Regions from separate parts of the Blautia sp. SC05B48 genome, predicted to be linked through region 3. Evidence: predicted binding sites of a transcription regulator. Region 3 holds the regulator's gene; each other region holds the start of a gene.
What was found. The regulator Rex, encoded in region 3, represses fermentation and respiration genes when NADH is low (regulators of the CRP and FNR family bind a similar motif). The targets are predictions, from matches to a motif close to ATTGTTAANTANTTAACAAT.
Positions count from the first base shown of each region.

Region 1: EYS05_RS08630 (L-lactate dehydrogenase) is a predicted target of Rex. The motif match lies at 2,050-2,069, and genes of this name have one in related genera.
Region 2: pckA (phosphoenolpyruvate carboxykinase (ATP)) is a predicted target of Rex. The motif match lies at 1,215-1,234, and genes of this name have one in related genera.

Region 1 covers NZ_CP040518.1:1,877,638-1,884,444, forward strand. The annotation lists gene EYS05_RS08625 (FMN-binding protein) at 144-1,745, shown strand; gene EYS05_RS08630 (L-lactate dehydrogenase) at 2,092-3,039, shown strand; gene EYS05_RS08635 (Tex family protein) at 3,112-5,268, shown strand; gene EYS05_RS08640 (mechanosensitive ion channel family protein) at 5,611-6,474, shown strand.
Region 2 covers NZ_CP040518.1:2,148,303-2,155,109, forward strand. The annotation lists gene EYS05_RS09840 (threonine/serine ThrE exporter family protein) at 1-1,074, opposite strand, end outside; gene pckA (phosphoenolpyruvate carboxykinase (ATP)) at 1,396-3,000, shown strand; NiCo riboswitch at 3,297-3,477, shown strand; gene EYS05_RS09850 (cation diffusion facilitator family transporter) at 3,678-4,607, shown strand; gene EYS05_RS09855 (hypothetical protein) at 4,913-5,116, shown strand; gene EYS05_RS09860 (rhodanese-like domain-containing protein) at 5,229-5,561, shown strand; gene yfcE (phosphodiesterase) at 5,688-6,230, shown strand; gene EYS05_RS09870 (THUMP domain-containing class I SAM-dependent RNA methyltransferase) at 6,227-6,807, shown strand, end outside.
Region 3 covers NZ_CP040518.1:3,173,304-3,180,110, reverse strand. The annotation lists gene alr (alanine racemase) at 1-380, opposite strand, end outside; gene EYS05_RS14780 (NAD(P)H-hydrate dehydratase) at 377-1,894, opposite strand; gene EYS05_RS14775 (redox-sensing transcriptional repressor Rex) at 1,956-2,603, opposite strand; gene EYS05_RS14770 (ABC-F family ATP-binding cassette domain-containing protein) at 2,818-4,734, shown strand; gene EYS05_RS14765 (pyridoxamine kinase) at 4,764-5,630, opposite strand; gene pdxR (MocR-like pyridoxine biosynthesis transcription factor PdxR) at 5,723-6,807, shown strand, end outside.

The DNA.
Region 1 (6,807 bases), 1.3 Mb from region 3:
AAGAACAACCTCTGCCGCAGACCCTTTTATGTCTGCGGCAGAGGTCTGCTCATTTCTACAGCAATCCGGAAAATCACCTGGAATGCGATACAGAGCATATGCCTGACGGGAAGCCGCATAGAAAGAGGGGAGAACAAGTATCCATGGAAAAAGAGTTAAAAGATAAAAAACCAGCCGAAAATGGCACACCCAAGGTGCCCTGGACGAAAATGATCCCTGCAGCAGCTGTGATTGCGGCGCTTGCGTTTTCGGGCATAAAGGCGAAGGGATCCGAGGAATCAACGGAAGCAGTACAGAAAGCAGAGACAACCGTGATGTCTGCTTCGGAGTTGGAAAAATATCTCGGATATGAAGAAGGAAATACTGTTTCTGACAGCACATCTGCCTCAGATAAGAAAAACAGTACATCAAAGAAAAGCTCATCAAAGAAAAGTGCGAAAAAAACAGCAGCAAAAAAAAGTTCTGGTACGAGAACGGTTTCAGAATCAGCAAAAAGCAATGCCGGTGCGGCAGGACAGGGTTCTACCCAGACCCCGGTAGCGGCAGTTCCGGCCAATGGCTATAAAGATGGAGTATATGAAGGATCTGGAACCGGATTCGGTGGTACGATCCGTGTACAGGTAACAGTCAGCGGAGGAAAGATCGCAGCCATTGATATTCTGGATGCATCTGGCGAGACTGCATCTTATTTTGCGTCAGCTCAGGGTGTGATCAGCAGGATGATCGCCGGAAATACACCGAATGTAGATGCAGTAAGTGGAGCAACCTATTCCTCCAACGGAATCATCCAGGCAGTTCAGAATGCGCTCTCCCAGGCAGCGGCAGATGGAAGTAGCCAGCAGGTCACCCCTGCACCTGTAGTAACGGCTGTACCAACTATGACACCATCACCGTCACCTACAAAAAAACCATCTTCTGCAAAGGAGCCGGAAGATCCGGACAGTCCGAAAAAATATCTGGACGGTAAATATACAGCTTCGGCAAAGGGCTTCAATGGAGACGTGAAAGTAATTGTGACCATCAAGGATGGAGTGATCGAAGCTCTGAAACAGGAAAATACGGACACGGAGCAGTTTTTTGAAAGAGCATGGAGCGTGCTGGAAAAACAGATCATAGGCACAGATTCTGTGGATGATATTGATACAGTCAGCGGAGCAACCTATTCTTCCAACGGAATTCTGAATGCTGTAAAAAAAGCTCTCAAAGAAGCGGTCAATCCGGAGTATGGAAAGAAACCCACACCAACTCCGACAAAGAAACCGATACCAAAGCCAACAGCCACACTGAAACCTGCGGCAACGCCGAAACCAACAGCCACACCGAAGCCAACAGAGACACCGGCAGCAACCCCGACGCCGGAGCCGGACGACCCGGATGTGACGCCGGTTCCTGAAAAACCCAATGTAACTCCAACACCAGGGACAGATGAGCCGGATGCCACGCCGGAGCCAACGGAAGCACCGGAACCTGCCGGAATGTACAGAGATGGAACGTATACGGGATCAGCTTTTGGATATGGAGGAAAAACATATCTGACAATCACGATCTCAGGAGGCCAGATCGTATCCATTGAGCAGACAAATCAGGATACACCGGAATTTTTTGATCCTGCATGGAGCATGATCTATTCTCAGATCATGGCAAACCAGTCGGCAGATGGAATTGATACTGTCAGCGGAGCCACATATTCATCCGAAGGGATCCTGGACGCTGCACAAAAGGCCCTTGCCCAGGCGAAGAATTAACCGGGTGAACGTTGGAACAGCTATAAACATCTGAATCTAAGCCAATAATAAGAGATGAAAGAAACCTCTGGACTTCTGATTTTTTTTGAAGTTCAGAGGTTTTTTGCCATGTTTCTGAAATTGTTTCTATAAATCGATAAAAAAATAACAGGAATATATACAGAATAATATGGGAAATATCAGAAAATAAAAGCGGTTTAAATAATTTGAAATGCAAATTGGCAGGGATTAACCTGAGAAATACAATAAAATTTTTATTGCACAGGGCAATGTTTTATGTTATGTTTGAATATGTGTAATTAAAGTTGTTATTTAAATGACAAACAACGCTGAAAGGAGAACAAATATGAGCAGTAAAATTACGATCATCGGAGCAGGAAGCGTGGGTTCAACTATCGCCTACACCTTATCACAGAAGAGCATTGCCTCAGAAATTGTCCTGATCGATATCAACAGGCAGAAGGCAGAGGGCGAGGTCATGGATATTGACCAGGGAACCAGCTTCCGTGAACCGATCTCCATTGTGGCAGGAGATTATCCGGATGCAGCTGATTCTGACATTGTGATCATCACTTCCGGCATTGCCAGAAAACCGGGACAGACACGTATCGAGCTGACACAGACCAATGTCAACATTATGAAGAGCATCACTCCGGAGATCGTAAAGGTGGCTCCAAAAGCGCTTTATATCATTGTAAGCAACCCATGTGATATCATGACATACGCATTTGCAAAAATTTCCGGTCTTCCAGAGAACCAGATCCTTGGTTCCGGAACCGCCCTGGATACGGCCCGTCTCCGCTGCAGACTTTCCCAGCACTACGGCGTATCTGAGAAAAACATCCACGCCTATGTATTCGGAGAGCATGGAGATACTTCCTTTGTACCGTGGTCCAGAGCCTTTGTTGCAGGTGCGACCCTTGATGAATTTGACAAGATCGTTCATGAGGATCAGAAAGATATGCAGCCACTTGACAGAGAAGAGGTTCTGGAGTATGTTCATACTTCAGGATCAACTGTGATCGCCAAGAAGGGTGCTACATTTTATGCGGTAGCCGTATCTGTTTGCAGACTTTGCTCGCTTCTTCTTGCTGCATCTGATACAATAGTCAGTGTATCAACCATGCTTCACGGAGAGTACGGTGTTGAAGACGTATGTCTTAGTACCATGGCTTCTATCGGACCGGAAGGTGTAAAACGTATCGTTCGTGTTCCACTGACCGAGGAGGAGACAGAGAAGCTTCATGCAAGCGCCAATGCTCTGAAGGACGTGATCGCACAGATTGATCTTTGATAAATGTCAGAAGCTGTGTAAAGAGGAAAATGCAGCCTCAGGCAAATTTGAAACAACGGGAGAAAGATAAAAATGGATATTATTCAGGTAATTACCAGAGAATTGAACGTTGAGAAATGGCAGGTTGAGGCAGCAGTTAAGCTGATCGATGAAGGCTGCACCATTCCTTTTATTTCCAGATACCGTAAGGAAGCAACCGGTACACTGAACGACGAACAGCTTCGTAATCTTAATGAGAGACTTACCTATTTAAGAAATCTTGAGGATAAAAAGGCTCAGGTTCTGGGCAGCATCGAGGAGCAGGGCAAGCTGACTCCGGAGCTGAAGAAACAGATCGAGGCAGCGCAGACACTTGTTGTGGTAGAGGATCTTTACCGTCCGTACCGCCCGAAGCGCCGTACACGTGCCATCATCGCCAGGGAAAAAGGTCTGGGACCTCTGGCTGACATCATTCTTCTCCAGATGACGAAGAAACCTCTTGAAGAAGAGGCAAAAGCATTTCTTTCTGAGGAAAAAGAAGTCAAAACTGTGGAAGAGGCCATCAGTGGTGCCAGAGATATCATTGCGGAGCACATTTCCGATGAAGCAGATTATCGTATCAGCATCCGTAAGAGAACAATGGATAAGGGAACTATATGCTCTAATGCGAGAGATGAGAAGGAGCAGTCTGTATACGAGATGTATTATGACTTTGAAGAGCCGGTGAAAAAGCTTGCAGGTCATCGTGTCCTTGCTCTGAACCGTGGTGAGAAAGAGAAATTCCTTACTGTGAAGATACTTGCACCTGAGGAAGAGATCATCCGTTATCTTGAAAAACAGGTGATCGTCCGCGATAATCCATACACTGCACCTGTTCTGAAAGAAGCCATTGAGGACAGCTATAAACGTCTCATCGGACCGGCTATTGAGCGTGAGATCCGGAGCGCCCTTACAGAGGCAGCAGAGGACGGTGCCATCCATGTCTTTGGCAAAAATCTGAAGCAGCTTCTCATGCAGCCTCCGATCGCAGGACAGGTAGTTCTTGGCTGGGACCCTGCCTTCCGTACAGGATGCAAGCTGGCAGTGGTAGATCCGACCGGGAAGGTTCTGGATACCACAGTCATTTATCCCACAGCACCAACCAATGAGACCAAGATCCGTGCCGCAAAGGAAACCCTGAAAAAGCTTATCAGCAAATATCATGTGACACTGATCTCTGTAGGAAACGGAACGGCATCCAGAGAATCCGAGCAGATCATCGTGGAGCTTCTTAAGGAAATTCCGGAAAAGGTCCAGTATGTCATCACCAACGAGGCAGGTGCTTCTGTATATTCCGCAAGCAAGCTTGCCACGGAAGAATTCCCGAATTTCGATGTTGGACAGAGAAGCGCCGCATCCATCGCAAGACGTGTACAGGATCCGCTTGCAGAGCTTGTAAAGATCGATCCGAAATCCATTGGTGTCGGTCAGTATCAGCATGATATGAACCAGAAGAAGCTGGGAGAAGCCCTTAACGGTGTTGTGGAAGATTGTGTAAACAAGGTCGGAGTGGATCTGAATACGGCATCTGCCTCCCTACTGGAGTATATTTCCGGAATCAGTAAGGCCATCGCAAAGAATATCGTAGCCTACCGTGAGGAAAACGGCCGTTTCCAGACAAGAAGAGAGCTTCTTAAGGTTGCTAAGCTTGGTCCGAAAGCCTTTGAGCAGTGTGCAGGTTTCACACGGATCACAGGAGGCAAAAATCCCCTGGACGCAACCAGTGTCCATCCGGAAAGCTATGACGCAGCAAAAAAACTCCTGGAAAAGCTAGGCTACACACCGGAAGATGTGGCAGAGCGTAAGCTTGCCGGTATTTCCGGACAGATCCGCGATTACGGAAAACTGGCAAAGGAGCTGGAGATCGGAGAGCCAACCTTACGTGATATCGTAAAGGAACTGGAAAAACCTGCCAGAGATCCACGTGACGAGATGCCGAAACCGATTCTCCGTACCGATGTACTGGATATGAAGGATCTGAAAGAGGGCATGGTTCTTAAGGGAACTGTCCGCAATGTTATTGACTTTGGTGCTTTTGTAGATATCGGTGTGCATCAGGATGGCCTGGTCCATATTTCCGAGATGAGCGAGAAATTCATCAAACATCCGCTGGAAGCAGTCAGTGTGGGAGACATCGTGGATGTCCGTGTTCTTGGTGTTGATATGAAGAAAAAACGTATCAGCCTTTCCATGAAGGGAATTAATAAATAAAGAAAAAACCCGAGACATACCGCGCGAATTTATGCGATCAGCATAAATTCTGTGCATCGCCAGGCGTGTTACTGAGAACGAAGTGAAAAGTAACGTATATTCTGCAGCATTCTGCGGCGGATTACCGGACAGAAATACAATAAAGCTATAACCTATAACAGAATTACAGCAGTGGTTTATACCCTATACTTTATAAAACCGGAGAAATCAGGTTTACAGGGAAAAACTACTGCTGTATTATTATATTGCCAGATGCGGATTATAGGGAATGTTTACATCAGGAATACATAGATCGATCCGCATATGTATATCGAATGATCGATCAGACAGGGGGGATTATATTTGGATAGTACTGTACAGACCGTGCAGGAGGTCGGAAATCAGGTAAACCAGTACAGGCAGATGTTTGAAAATTATCTGCCGGACATCACAAAATTCGGAATCAAGGTTGTTCTGGCTATCGTTGCTTTCTGGGTAGGAAGCACGGTAATTAAATGGATCGTAAAGTTTGTGAGGAAATCACTGACAAAATCCAGGCTGGATACAGGAGCGGCACAGTTTATATCCTCACTGGTCAAGATCGTACTTTACATACTCCTGATCTTTAATATATCCACAAGCTTTGGAGTAAAGGAATCATCTCTGGCAGCACTTCTTGGAACTGCAGGTGTTACTATGGGTCTTGCCCTCCAGGGCGGACTTGCCAATCTGGCAGGAGGTATGATGCTTCTTCTGTTCAAGCCTTTCCAGGTAGGGGATTACATCATCGTTAACGGACAGGACGGAAGCGAGGGAACGGTAGCCAAGGTCGAGATTTGTTATACAACGTTATTATCCATTGATAACAAGCACATCGTGATCCCGAACGGTACTCTTTCCAATGCGACCATCACCAACGTAACAGCAAGGGATCAGCGAAGGCTGGAGATCAAAGTGGGAATCTCTTACAATGCAGATATCCAGAAGGCCAAGGATATCCTGGAAGATATCCTCACCGAAGATCCGGATACAAGAGAAGACGAAGAGATGGTGGTATTTGTAGACGAGCTGGCAGAAAGCTCTGTGATCATGGGCTTTCGTGTCTGGGTAGCTACTGACCGCTACTGGGCAGCCAGATGGAGATTGAACCAGAGGATCAAGGAAGATTTTGATTATTATGGGATTGAGATTCCTTATAATCAGCTGGATGTGCATATCCATAAATAATATGCATCAAGGAAGAAAGATAAGGCCCTTTCACATGGCAGAGAATATGAAAATTATTGACAAACCAGTGTCGGGGTGTAATAATACCCCACAGAGATAGTATTTGGACTCAAAACTATACTCTGGCTGAAATCACTGGAATCTTATATAAAAATAGCCAGCCGGAACCCGGGACCGGGAACGGACGGATATATGAAAATTATAAAAGATTATGAAAGATACGAGCCTGTATTAATGACATAAATTATGTGAATGTTTTTTATGTACAAAAAACAGGACTCAATATACAGGGAATCAATCAGAAGCGTTTCAGGGTCGAAGTGTGCCCCGAGA
Region 2 (6,807 bases), 1.0 Mb from region 3:
TCCGAGAAAAGCTGCGGCAGCAGGTGGAAAACCGGCAAGATCAACAAGTTCCAGCCGGAGTGTGTTGGACAGTGCACCGATGAAAGCGGCAGCTGCGGCTAGACGGACAGGGCTGTTGAACATGACCGAAAAGCCGAATACCCCGCAGAAGCTTGCCAGAAGCCGGAACAGGATCCTCTGAGCTGCCGAAAGCTCCAGAGGCAGGAAATCCACAGGTTTCAGATGAAGAAGCAGTGCCATTAGCCAGGCAGAGACAGCAGCCACCATTACAACAATAATGGCGTAGGCCAGTCGTTCCAGACCGGAACGCATATCCAGCTTGGCAAGGTCGATCCCGCTTGTGATAAACGGAAAGCCTGGAATGATAAACAGCATGGAACAGATGTATCCGGCCTCATGCTGGACGGAAATGTGGAACAGAAGCTCTGCCAGCTTCAGGAAGCCTGCATATACAAGACAGGCAGAGGAAACAGAAACTGCAATGCACATAAACAGAGTAAAATGATGCTTGCCAAGCTTGCAGCGGATGGCGTTTCCGATGCCTGCGCCTGCAAAAGCCAGGATCATTTCCAGCGGGCCACCGCCCAGAAGAAAAGTAAATGCACCACAGGCCAGTGCAGAAGCCAGTCCCAGGGATGCAGGGGAATAAAGCCCGTGGATCCGCTCGATCTCATCTAACTGACTGTGCAGTGCTTCACCGCTCATATGGATACCCTCCGCAGGAAAATCACTGACAAAATGTTCCAGCCTGTTCAGTCTGGAAGTATTTACGCCGGTGGTAGTCAGACTAAGTGCATGGGAAAAACTGCTCTCACCGTCAAAGCAGGTGTAGCTTATAGACATCAGTCCGATATCTGCGGAACAGGTGATACCAAGTGCTTCTGACAATGTATTCATGGAACTCCGTACCCGCCAGGCACCGGTCCCACAGGAGAGAAGCATCATGCCTGTACGGCCGATCAGGGAAGCTTTTTCGGAAAGAGAAGCTTCGGTGATGGGCTGGTTGTTCCTGGCGCTTACGTAGTTGTGCCAGGGGATTTCCATATGATTACGTTTGATTAGAATATCTGACATAGAAATCACTTCTTTCTATATATTAAAATCATATAGTTGCTATTATAAATATATATAATAACTATAATCAGATATATTGTAGCCATTATTCTGAAAAAGTCAAGTGTAGATGAAATAAAATCTGACAGTACTAAAACGTCACTGTTAAAGATTTATCATTTTTTTGCGGAAAATGAATTTTTTTGGTTGCTTTTACGTACAATTTATGTATAATTGTGGATAGGGATGTTGGAATGACCAATTCCTATGGCAGGATGACAAAAACCTGCAGCAGTAGGTGGCTATCATAATTACTATTAAAGAAGAGAGGTAAATGTTAAGATGGCAAAAATCGATTTAACAAAGTATGGTATTACCGGAACAACTGAGATCGTGTACAATCCTTCCTACGAGACATTATTTGAGGAAGAGACCAAACCGGAGCTTGAAGGATTTGAGAAGGGTCAGGTCAGTGAGCTTGGTGCTGTCAATGTAATGACAGGTATCTACACAGGACGTTCCCCTAAAGACAAATACATCGTTATGGATGAGAACTCCAAGGACACAGTTTGGTGGACATCCGATGAGTACAAGAACGATAACCATCCGGCAACTCAGGAAGCATGGAATGCAGTTAAAGATCTTGCCAAGAAGGAGCTTTCCAACAAGAAACTTTTCGTAGTAGATGCATTCTGCGGAGCTAACAAAGACACACGTATGGCTATCCGTTTCATCGTTGAGGTTGCATGGCAGGCACACTTCGTAACAAACATGTTCATTCAGCCGACAGCTGAGGAGCTTGAGAACTTTGAGCCGGATTTCGTTGTTTACAACGCATCCAAGGCTAAAGTTGAGAACTACAAAGAATTAGGACTTAACTCTGAGACAGCTGTAATGTTCAACATTACAAGCCGTGAGCAGGTTATCGTTAATACATGGTACGGCGGAGAGATGAAGAAAGGTATGTTCTCCATGATGAACTACTATCTGCCGCTTAAGGGCATCGCTTCCATGCACTGCTCTGCAAACACAGACCTTAACGGAGAGAACACAGCTATCTTCTTCGGTCTTTCCGGAACAGGTAAGACAACACTTTCCACAGATCCTAAGCGTCTTCTGATCGGTGATGACGAGCATGGCTGGGATGACAACGGAGTATTCAACTTCGAGGGTGGATGCTACGCTAAGGTTATCAACCTTGACAAAGAGTCTGAGCCGGACATCTACAATGCGATCAAGAGAAACGCTCTTCTTGAGAACGTAACACTTGATGCTGAGGGCAAGATCGACTTCGCTGACAAGAGCGTAACAGAGAACACACGTGTTTCTTACCCGATCAACCACATCGAGAACATTGTTCGCCCTGTATCTTCTGCACCGGCAGCGAAAGAGGTTATCTTCCTGTCCGCAGATGCATTCGGCGTACTTCCTCCAGTATCTATCCTGACACCGGAGCAGACACAGTACTACTTCCTTTCCGGATTCACAGCTAAACTTGCTGGTACAGAGCGTGGAATCACAGAGCCTACTCCTACATTCTCCGCATGCTTCGGACAGGCATTCCTTGAGCTTCATCCGACAAAATATGCTGAGGAGCTCGTTAAGAGAATGGAGAAGAGCGGTGCGAAAGCATACCTCGTTAACACAGGATGGAATGGAACTGGAAAACGTATCTCCATCAAAGATACTCGTGGTATCATCGATGCTATCCTTGACGGATCTATCCTTAAAGCTCCGACAAAGAAGATCCCATTCTTCAACTTCGAGGTTCCGACAGAGCTTCCGGGCGTAGATCCTGCAATCCTTGACCCACGTGACACATATGCAGATGCTGCAGAGTGGGAGACAAAGGCTAAAGATCTTGCTGCAAGATTCGTTAAGAACTTTGCTAAATATGAAGGAAATGCAGCTGGTAAAGCACTCGTTGCAGCCGGCCCGCAGGCATAATCAGTCATTCCAACTGAATACAGATCGTAGACTTAACCGGGAGCGGATTTATCCGCTCCCGGTTTTTTGACAAACAACTGAGGATCTATTGTTTGATATAGAACTGTGCAGTGCGAAGCATGTTTCCAGACATGGAATAAACAGAAAGTTGAAGATATCTACCTGTAAAATAAAAAACTTTGGCTTGACTAACATAAGGTTCATGGTGTATCCTTTCTGAGAAGTTGAGCGGGAGACCCGTAAGACTGTAAAAATTCTCTTTGCACTGCATTACATTCGAACAGGATGCGAGATCAACAGTACAAACTGAGCAGGCGATGCTTTTCGGAATCGAAAATATTTATCGAAGGCATGGGGCCGGGCCGCAGGAAGCGGCAGCGGATATGGATTTAAACGTAATTGCAAAGAACCTGCATTCACGGAATATGAGGTGAAGCAGAATGTGACTTTGCTTTCAGACATATCTGCGGGACAGTGTATGTTTCGCAGGTATGTCTTTTTTACTGCAAAATATGGATGGAACAGAAGGTAGAAGCTGGGATATCCCTATACAGAAAAGAAAGAACACCGGCGGAAAATCGCACTGTAGCGAGTAGTGAAGGAACCGCCGGTTTTTTCACGGAAAATGTTGTGCCATAAGAAGAACCTGATCATATATTTAAAAGGAGATTCTGTTTATGGAACACACAGAAAACAAAACAATTATACATGATACAGAAAAAACAGCTTCATGGGAACAGCAGACAGCAATGAAGGTATCCGGGATCAGTATTCTGGTAAACCTTTTATTATCTGTATTTAAACTGATCGCAGGTATTGTGGCACATTCAGGAGCGATGATCTCGGATGCCATTCATTCTGCATCAGATGTGGGAAGCACCTTCATCGTAATTATCGGTGTCCGTCTTTCTACAAAGAAATCGGACAAAGAGCACCAGTACGGACATGAAAGAATGGAGTGTGTTTCTTCCATTGTCCTTGCAGGAATGCTGCTTGTCACTGGTCTCGGGATCGGAATTACCGGTGCCCGTGATATCGTAAAAAGCACATCCGGCGGAACCATTGCCATTCCGGGAACACTTGCACTGATTGCAGCAGTGGTATCCATTGTGGTAAAAGAGTGGATGTTCTGGTATACAAGAGGTGCTGCAAAGAAGATCAATTCAGGAGCCCTGATGGCAGATGCATGGCACCATCGTTCAGATGCACTTTCCTCTATCGGAGCGTTTGTCGGTATTTTAGGTGCAAGACTGGGATACCCGATCCTGGACCCGATCGCCAGTATCGTGATCTGCGTTATGATCGCCAAGGCATCGATCGACATTTTCAGGGATGCCATTGACAAGATGGTAGATCATTCCTGTGATGCAAAAACGGAGGAATCCATGAAGAGAGAGATCCTCAAGGTACCGGGCGTCAGAAGAGTAGACCTTCTTAAAACCCGTCTTTTCGGATCCAAGATGTATGTGGATATCGAAATCGCAGCAGATGGAAATATTTCCCTTTTTGATGCACATGATATTGCGGAAAATGTACATCATACGATCGAGAATAAATTCAAAGATGTAAAGCACTGTATGGTGCATGTAAATCCGATCAACGGATAAAAAACAAGCTGCCGGAGCGACTGTGATCGTCAATCCGGCGGCTTGTTTTTGTATAGAGAAACACCCGGTAGGGGAGCTACCGGGTGTTTCGAGGGGAGTATAAATAATTAAATAAGGGGTTATGTAAAAAAAATTTTTGAAGGGTAAATTCTTTTTACAAGAATGATTATAATATAAACTGGAAAAAAAAGCAATATGATTTTGGCGAATAATCTCCAAACTTTTTGGGATACTATTTCCTGTAATAAAAAGCGGCAGAAAGCTTCGGAAAGCCGTAAAATCAACTTCATCAGGAGGTAATTCAAATGGCGAAAAATTACGAAACAGACAGAAATGAGTCTAATTATGCAGGAAAAAATCACGGGGAAAGTGCTTCCAGAAACTGCGGAAAAAACAGCTCTAAGAACAGTTCGGGAAATTCTTCCAGAAACAGTTCCAAAAGCAGCTACGGAAACAAAATTTCCGATGAATATGATTCTGAGAAGGACAGAGGCTCTGACAGATATTAAAGGATAAGAAAAGCGGGAAAAGTCAGAGATGGCTTTTCCAGCTTAAATACATATAAGGGAACATTCACCCGGAAGCTTCCATATAATATACCAAAAAGAGGAGATTTTTTCCATGTTTCAGATCGAAACTATCTCTGCAAAAATGCTGGATTATTATGTGGAGCGCAGCGACGCTGTTATCATAGATCTCCGGGATTCTGCCGCCTACAGAAGGGGACATGTCCGGAACGCGGTAAATATTCCATACAGAGAGCTGGAGGAATATCTTGAGAAAAAACAGGATCAGAAATATCGTTTTCCCAAAGATAAGCTGCTGATATTTTACTGCGACCGCGGCGGCGCCAGTATGCAGGCTGCCCGGAGCCTGGCAAGACAGGGCTGTCGTACCAGGTCCGTGATTGGTGGATTTGCAGCCTACAGAGGGAGAAATCTTGTGCGCGGATAAAAAAAGCGGACAATATCAAATCAGATTGCGAATGCATATCTGTAACAAATCTTGTATTTTAAAGGAAATCATGATAATGTAAAGAACAGAGATAAAAACCAACACAAATTACAAGGAGAAAAGATTATGAAATATATGTTTGCGTCCGATGTACATGGTTCGGCATATTACTGCCGGAAAATGCTGGAAGCATATGACAAGGAGAAGGCGGAGAGACTGGTGCTTCTGGGAGATCTGCTTTATCACGGACCAAGAAATGACCTTCCGAAGGAATACGCACCAAAGGAAGTCATCCGCCTTTTAAATGAGAGAAAAAACCAGATCTATGCAGTACGCGGAAACTGTGAGGCAGAGGTGGATCAGATGGTCCTGGACTTCCCGGTTATGGCAGATTACTGTATCCTTGCCATCGAAGGAAAAACGATGTACGCCACACACGGTCATATCTATAATAAGGATAATCTTCCGCCGATGATGGACGGAGACATTCTGATCCACGGCCATACACATGTGCTGAAGGCAGAAAATATGGGGGATTATATCCTTCTGAACCCAGGTTCCGTATCCATTCCAAAGGAAGGTAACCCGCCGACCTATGCAATCCTTGAGAACGGAATTTTTACCATTAAAGATTTTGAAGGAAATACAGTACGGGAGATCACTTTATGAATCTGTGGGAATTAACGGCGCCCTGTCATTTTGGAACAGAGGCGGTGCTGAAGCGTGAAATACTGGATCTTGGCTATGAAGTGACCAGGGTGGAAGACGGAAGAGTAACCTTTGAGGCTGATGCCCAGGGTGTGGCAGACGCCAATCTGTTCCTTCGTACCACAGAACGTGTGCTTCTGAAAATAGGCGAAGTAAAGGCTGAGACTTTTGATGAGCTTTTTGAAAAGACCAAGGCTCTCCCATGGGAGAATTACATACCGAAAAACGGTAAATTCTGGGTAGCCAAGGCAAACTCCATCAAAAGTAAGCTTTTTAGTCCATCTGATATCCAGTCCATTATGAAAAAAGCCATTGTAGAGCGTCTCAAAGGCATTTACGGGATTTCCTGGTTTCCGGAAGATGGTCCGGAATTTCCTATCCGTGTGGCCTTTATGAAAGACGTAGCTCTGATCGGAATCGACACTTCAGGAGTATCCCTCCATAAGAGAGGGTATCGCCAGATGACTGTCAAGGCACCTATCACCGAGACGCTTGCCAGTGCTCTTTTGATGCTCACTCCCTGGAAAAAGGACCGTAT
Region 3 (6,807 bases):
ATATGTACATTTTTTCCAATGCGTGCACCTGCTTTTGCATATTCTGCCGCTGTATTAAGATCCGATATGGTGATCCGGATATCATTGGCTGCAAGCTCCTCATAATATTCCTCAAATACAAGGCCAAGGATCAGGACAGGCTTGGTGATCCCTGCATGCCGAAGCTCCAGTGCCTCCTCTGCAGTAGCTGTTGCAAATCCCCAGATATAGTCATAGTCCTGGATCAGACGGGCAATAGCTCTGGCACCATGGCCATAACCGTCTGCCTTGATCACAGCGATGATCTTTGTCCCTTCTTTGACATTTTTATGCATTTCCTCAAAATTGTGGGCAATGGCATCCAGTGATACCAGTGCTTTTACTCTCTCGTATTTTTTCATAATCCCGACTCCTCTTCACCTATAGCTAATGCCTTGGGCAGATATTCTATGATATCTCCTGCCAGCATACTGCGCTTTCCTTTTTCAGCGGCTGCAAGATCACCGCAAAGTCCGTGAAGATAAACACCTAACGCGGCCTTTAAAACCATGGGAGGCTGTTCCTCCGTTTTCAGATACATACATAACACTGCTGCCAGGATCCCGGAAAGCACATCTCCGCTTCCTGCAGTTGCCATTCCGGAATTACCGGAAAGATTCAGATACATCTGGCCTTTTTCATCTGCGATCACCGTACATGCATCCTTCAATACGCACACAGAGCCTGTTTCCGCAGCACATTTCAGTGCAGTATCTGCGATCTCATGCTGAATCTCCTGGATCGTTCTGCCACTGAGCCGGCTCATTTCTCCGATATGCGGTGTCAGGACTACATGCTCTCCCAGATACTGATACCATTGTGGATGTGCAGCCAGAAGGTTCAGGCCGTCCGCATCCAGGATCAGCGGCTTTTTCTCCCGGGCAGCCGCCGTGAGAAACCACTGTTCTCTCTCACGGCTGGCCACTGATGTTCCAAGTCCCGGTCCGATCACGATCACATCACACCAGGATAGAAGCTGTTCATTGGATTCCTGATCAAAGCGGCTGCAGACCATAGCCTCCGGAAGGAGTATCTGCAGTGGGATCCTGTTGGCTTCCACAGTCTGGATCTTTACCATTCCCGCACCGGCACGAAGTGCTGCACTGGCGCTTAAATAAGCGGCTCCGCACATTCCCTCACTTCCGGTCACAAAGAGCACTTTTCCGAAGGTACCCTTGTTTCCGCCGGGATCACGTTCCGGAAACAGCTTCAGATCTTTATTTTCCAGACAGGCGGCAGATGCAGTCACAGCTTCCTGTTCATAGATCCCGATATCGGCGGTAACGATCCTTCCTGCATACAGTCTTCCCGGATAAAAGCAAAGACCTCTTTTCCGGTAGGCAAATGTAACAGTCAGATCGGCGCTGAAGGCAATTCCCATTTCCAGGCCAGTATCTCCGTTCACTCCTGACGGGATGTCAACTGCGATCTTTTTGGCCCTCGCACTGTTCATCTCATGGATGATATCAGCATAATGCCCCTCGATCGGACGCGTCAGGCCTACCCCAAACACGGCATCTACTATAGTAGTATATTCACTCCACTGCGGGTTATTCACCTCAGGGACACGATAACCGGAAGCGATCTTATACTGAAGAGCTGTCTCTCTGGTCATTTTATCTTTGTTTCCGACCATATAAAACTCTGCCCGGATTCCCTTCAGATGGAACAATCTGGCAACAGCGATACCGTCACCGCCATTATTTCCGCTTCCGCAAACTACCAGGATCCTTTCGTCCTTCTGGAGATACTTTTCTGTTTCCTCTACCACCTTCAGTGCTGCCCGCTCCATCAGAACCTCGGAGGGAACTCCGATCTCACGGATCGTTGTGGAGTCCAGATCCTTCATTTCTGCGCAGGTAACAAGCTTCTTCATTCTGTCTTCTGCCTCCCCTCTGTCATAGAGAAAGCTGCCGTTTCCGGCAGCTTAACAATTCTTACTTATCCACATGTTCCTGCCTGTATTTGCTGAGATTATAAGACAGTGTCATCAGACTCTCGGAAAGATGAACGTTCTCTACGATCACATCATCCGGTGTCTCAAGATCAAGATGTGCAAAATTCCAGATTGCCTTGATTCCGTTCTCCACCAGAATATCTGCCATTTCCTTGGCTTTATTCTTGGGAAGTGTCAGGATCGCGATCTCCACGTTATTCTCTCTCAGGAAAAACGGAAGCTCACTGAGCATCTGGATCTCAAGTCCACGGACTGCGATGCCCTCAAGCACAGGATTTACGTCAAAGATACCAACAAGCCTGAACCCGCGCTTCTCAAAATCCACATAATTGGCAAGTGCCTGTCCCAGATTACCGGCTCCCAGGATGATCATCGGATGAACAGTATCCAGTCCCAGGATCTTACCGATCTCTGTATAAAGATAGTGTACATTATAGCCATACCCCTGCTGCCCAAAACCGCCGAAATTATTAAGATCCTGACGGATCTGAGAAGCTGTGGTATGCATCTTCTTACTTAATTCATTGGAAGAAATACGTTCTACATTATCTTCCATCAGCTCTCCTAAGTAGCGGTAATAGCGTGGCAGACGCTTAATCACCGCTTTCGAGATTTGTTTTGTCTCCACGATAGTTTTCCTCCTTACCTTACACTAGGTTAATTATAACGAATTGACATTTTCCTGTCAATTAAAGTTGTCTATTCTGTACAAATTTCTTTATATTTTTTCTAATAATTGATTTTTTCTTTGAAATCCCGGCAGTTTCCGTTATAATAGGTGGAGGATTTTTCCCTGTTCAGACATAAACAGGGGTGATTCTTTATACAGGAGGACAGTTTTTATGATTTTATCATGTCAGAATATATGCAAGGCCTTTGGCGAAAAAGTAATTTTAAATGATGCATCCTTTCACATTGAAGACCGTGAAAAGGCTGCTCTGATCGGCTGCAACGGTGCAGGAAAGACCACACTGCTGCGGATCATCATGCAGGAGCTTTCTGCTGATTCCGGTACCGTGGTGCTTGCCCGGGATAAAAATATCGGCTATCTTGCCCAGTACCAAGATATCCACGGACATCATACCATCTACGAGGAGCTTCTTACCACCAAGCAGCACATCATCGATATGGAACGCCGTATCCGCAATATGGAACAGGAAATGAACACGGTGACCGGTGATGAGCTGAACCGTCTGATGGAAACCTATACCCGCCTGACCCATCAGTTTGAGCTGGAGAACGGATACGCTTACAAAAGTGAGCTGACCGGTGTCTTAAAGGGTCTCGGCTTCACGGAGGAAGATTATGACAAGCAGATCGAAACTCTTTCCGGCGGTCAGAAAACACGCGTGGCGCTGGGCAAGATGCTTCTTTCCAAGCCGGATATCCTGCTTCTGGATGAGCCAACCAATCACCTGGATATGGAAAGCATCTCCTGGCTGGAAACTTATCTTCTGAATTATCCGGGAGCTGTTTTTATCGTCTCCCATGACCGTTATTTTCTGGATAAGGTGGTCACCAAGGTCATTGAGATCGAAGCCGGACAGACCCGCGTATACAGCGGCAACTACTCTGCCTATGCTCTCAAGAAGGCTCAGCTTCGTGACGCACAGTACAAGGCATACTTAAATCAGCAGCGGGATATCAAGCATCAGGAAGCCGTTATCGCCAAGCTGAAATCCTTTAACCGTGAAAAATCCATCAAGCGTGCGGAAAGCCGTGAAAAAATGCTGGACCGTGTACAGAGGATCGAAAAGCCTCTTGAGCTCCAGGACCGGATGCGTATCTCGCTGGAACCACGGGTGTTAAGCGGAAACGATGTGCTCCACGTGGAAGCGCTTTCCAAGGCCTTTCCGGGACAGACCCTGTTCTCCGATATCTCCTTTGATATCAAACGCGGCGAGCGTGTGGCACTGATTGGAAACAACGGAACCGGAAAGACCACCATGCTGAAGATCATCAACGGTCTTATTGAGGCAGATGCCGGCAAATTTTCCCTTGGTTCCAAGGTGCAGATCGGTTATTACGATCAGGAACATCATGTTCTGCATATGGACAAGACAATTTTCCAGGAGATCTCCGATACTTATCCGACTCTCACAGAGACCGAGATCCGAAATATGCTTGCTGCATTTCTTTTTACCGGAGATGATGTTTTCAAGGAGATCTCCGCACTTTCCGGTGGAGAAAGAGGCCGTGTTTCCCTTGCAAAGCTGATGCTTTCCGAAGCCAACTTCCTGATCCTTGACGAGCCTACCAACCATCTGGATATTGCCTCCAAGGAGATCCTGGAGGAAGCACTGGTCAGCTACACCGGTACAGTCCTTTATGTATCCCATGACCGTTACTTTATCAATCAGACTGCGACCAGGATCATGGAGCTGACAAACCAGGCAGTGGTAAATTACATCGGTGATTATGATTACTATCTGGAAAAGAAGGAGGAGCTGACCAGTACCTATGCACCGGGAAGCACTTCTCCGGAGGCACCTGCCGAAGAAAAAGCGGTTTCCGAGAACAAGCTTTCCTGGCAGCAGATGAAGGAAGAACAGGCAAAGAAACGAAAACGAGAAGCCGAGCTGAAAAAAGTCGAAGCCCGTATCGAAGAGCTGGAAACAAGAGACAGTGAGATCGACGAAACCATGGTCCTTCCGGATGTCTGCACCAATGTAGCGGAATGTACAAAGCTGAGCCGCGAAAAAGCAGCTATCGCTGAAGAACTGGAAGAGCTTTATGAAAAATGGGAAGAGCTGGCCTGACGGTCAGCTCTTTTTATTCCCTTATGTTTTTATGGAAGCAGCATGCCAAGATGCTGTTCAAAGCATACACCATCGTTACGGTCTGTTCCTTCCTCCACCGCATCCCGGATCGATGCCGAGATAAAGTCCACGGCCAGCTCTGCACAGGTTTTCATGGAATATCTTTTTACCAGCCCTGCACTGAGCACGGATGCAAAAAGATCTCCTGTCCCGGAATAGCTTCCTCCTGATTTCTCTGCAAATACCCAGGAGCTGTTTCCGTTTTCCAGGACAAGATTCCCCATTTTCAGAGGCTGCCCCTCCTCCCTGTGATCCACTCCGGTGATCACAACGGCAGGAAGTGAAAATTTCCGGGCAAGTCCGCACCCGATCTCCCGGATCTCTTCCATCCGCCGGGCCTCTGATGCCTTTTGCAGTTTATTCCAGATCTCCTCCATTTTTTCTTTTCCGTAGAGAAGAAGGAGGGCTTCCGTAAGGTTCGGTGTGATCACATAGGAACGGTGTGTCAGTTCGCAGAACCGGCTGCGGAGCTCTTCTGTATAGATTGGATAAACCGCGCCGTCATCCCCCATCACCGGGTCTGTAAGGATCAGAGTATCCTTCCCTGCAAACGCATCCATAAATTTCAGGATCCTGTCTGCCTGCTTATCATCAGAAAGAAATCCTGTATAGATCCCATCCGGAAAAAATCCTCTTTTTTTCCACTGCTCCATATATAGTTCCATATGCTCTGTGAAATCCTCACAGAAATAACTTTCATAACCGGTCTGGTTGCTTAAAACAGCGGTGGGAAGTGGACACGCCTGGACTCCCATCACCGAGATCACCGGGATCGCTGCTGTCAGTGAACATTTCCCCAGCCCGGAAAGATCATTGATCACTGCTATTTTTTTCATGGTAATTCTCCAGTCTTGAGTTTTTTTCTGTAATATTATAGAATGAACTGTCAGGTTTACGCAATCATTTTTGGAAGGAAATCATCATACTTATGTTAAATATATCTGCAGAACACAAAAAAGAACACCTATATCTGGAGGTTTATCACTATTACCGGAAGCTGATCATGGAAGGCCGTCTCCTTCCCGGAAGCAAAATGCCCTCCCTCCGCAAATGCGCCCAGGAGCTGAAGCTGAGCCGTACCACCATCGAAAATGCCTATCTTCTGCTGGCAGCAGACGGCTATATCATCGCCAGGGCACAGAGCGGCTATTATGTCACCGGCATTGCTTCCAGGCAGCATCTGCTCACCCCCAAAAAACAGGATAAGGATATCACGCCCTATCTATACGATTTTGCCTCTTCCGGTGTTGACCGGGAAAGCTTTCGTTTTGATCTGTGGCAGCGTTACATCAAAAGCGCCCTCCGCCAGGGCGACCGTATGCTTTCTTATGGCGAACCCCAGGGCGAAAGCGATTTCCGGGAGGTTCTCGCAGACTATATCCGGGAACGCAGAAATGTGATCTGCTCCCCGGATGACATTGTAGTAGGGGCCGGTCTCCAGCCCCTTCTCCAGATTCTCTGCCCTCTGATCCATGAACGGAAAACCGTTTCGTTCCCTACACCGTCCTTCACCGCATGCAGCACCATCTTTCAGGATTACGGATTTGATGTCCATTATCGGGACAAAAGCTGCGATGTGATCTATGTTTCTCCTGCTCACATGACAAAATGGGGCGAGATCATGCCGGTAAAACGACGCCTGGAGCTGATCCGTCATGCGGAGATCAATGACCATCTGATCATTGAGGATGATTTCGAAAACGAATTTGTTTATTTCCAGAAGCCAACGCCTTCACTTTTTGGTCTTGCAGGCGGTGAAAACGTTGTCTATATTGGTTCCTTTTCCAGGCTGCTGCTGCCCTCCATCCGTGTCAGCTTCATGGTACTGCCACGCTCTCTCCGGGAAAAATATACAAAAAAAGCAGCCTTTTATAATCAGACTGCTTCCAAGGCAGAACAGATCGCACTCTGCCAGTTTATCCGCGACGGGCATATGGCTTCCCAGACAAGAAAACTCCGCCGCCTTTATTCCCAGAAACTGAAGGCTCTTTCCCAGGCTGTCCGGGAGACCTT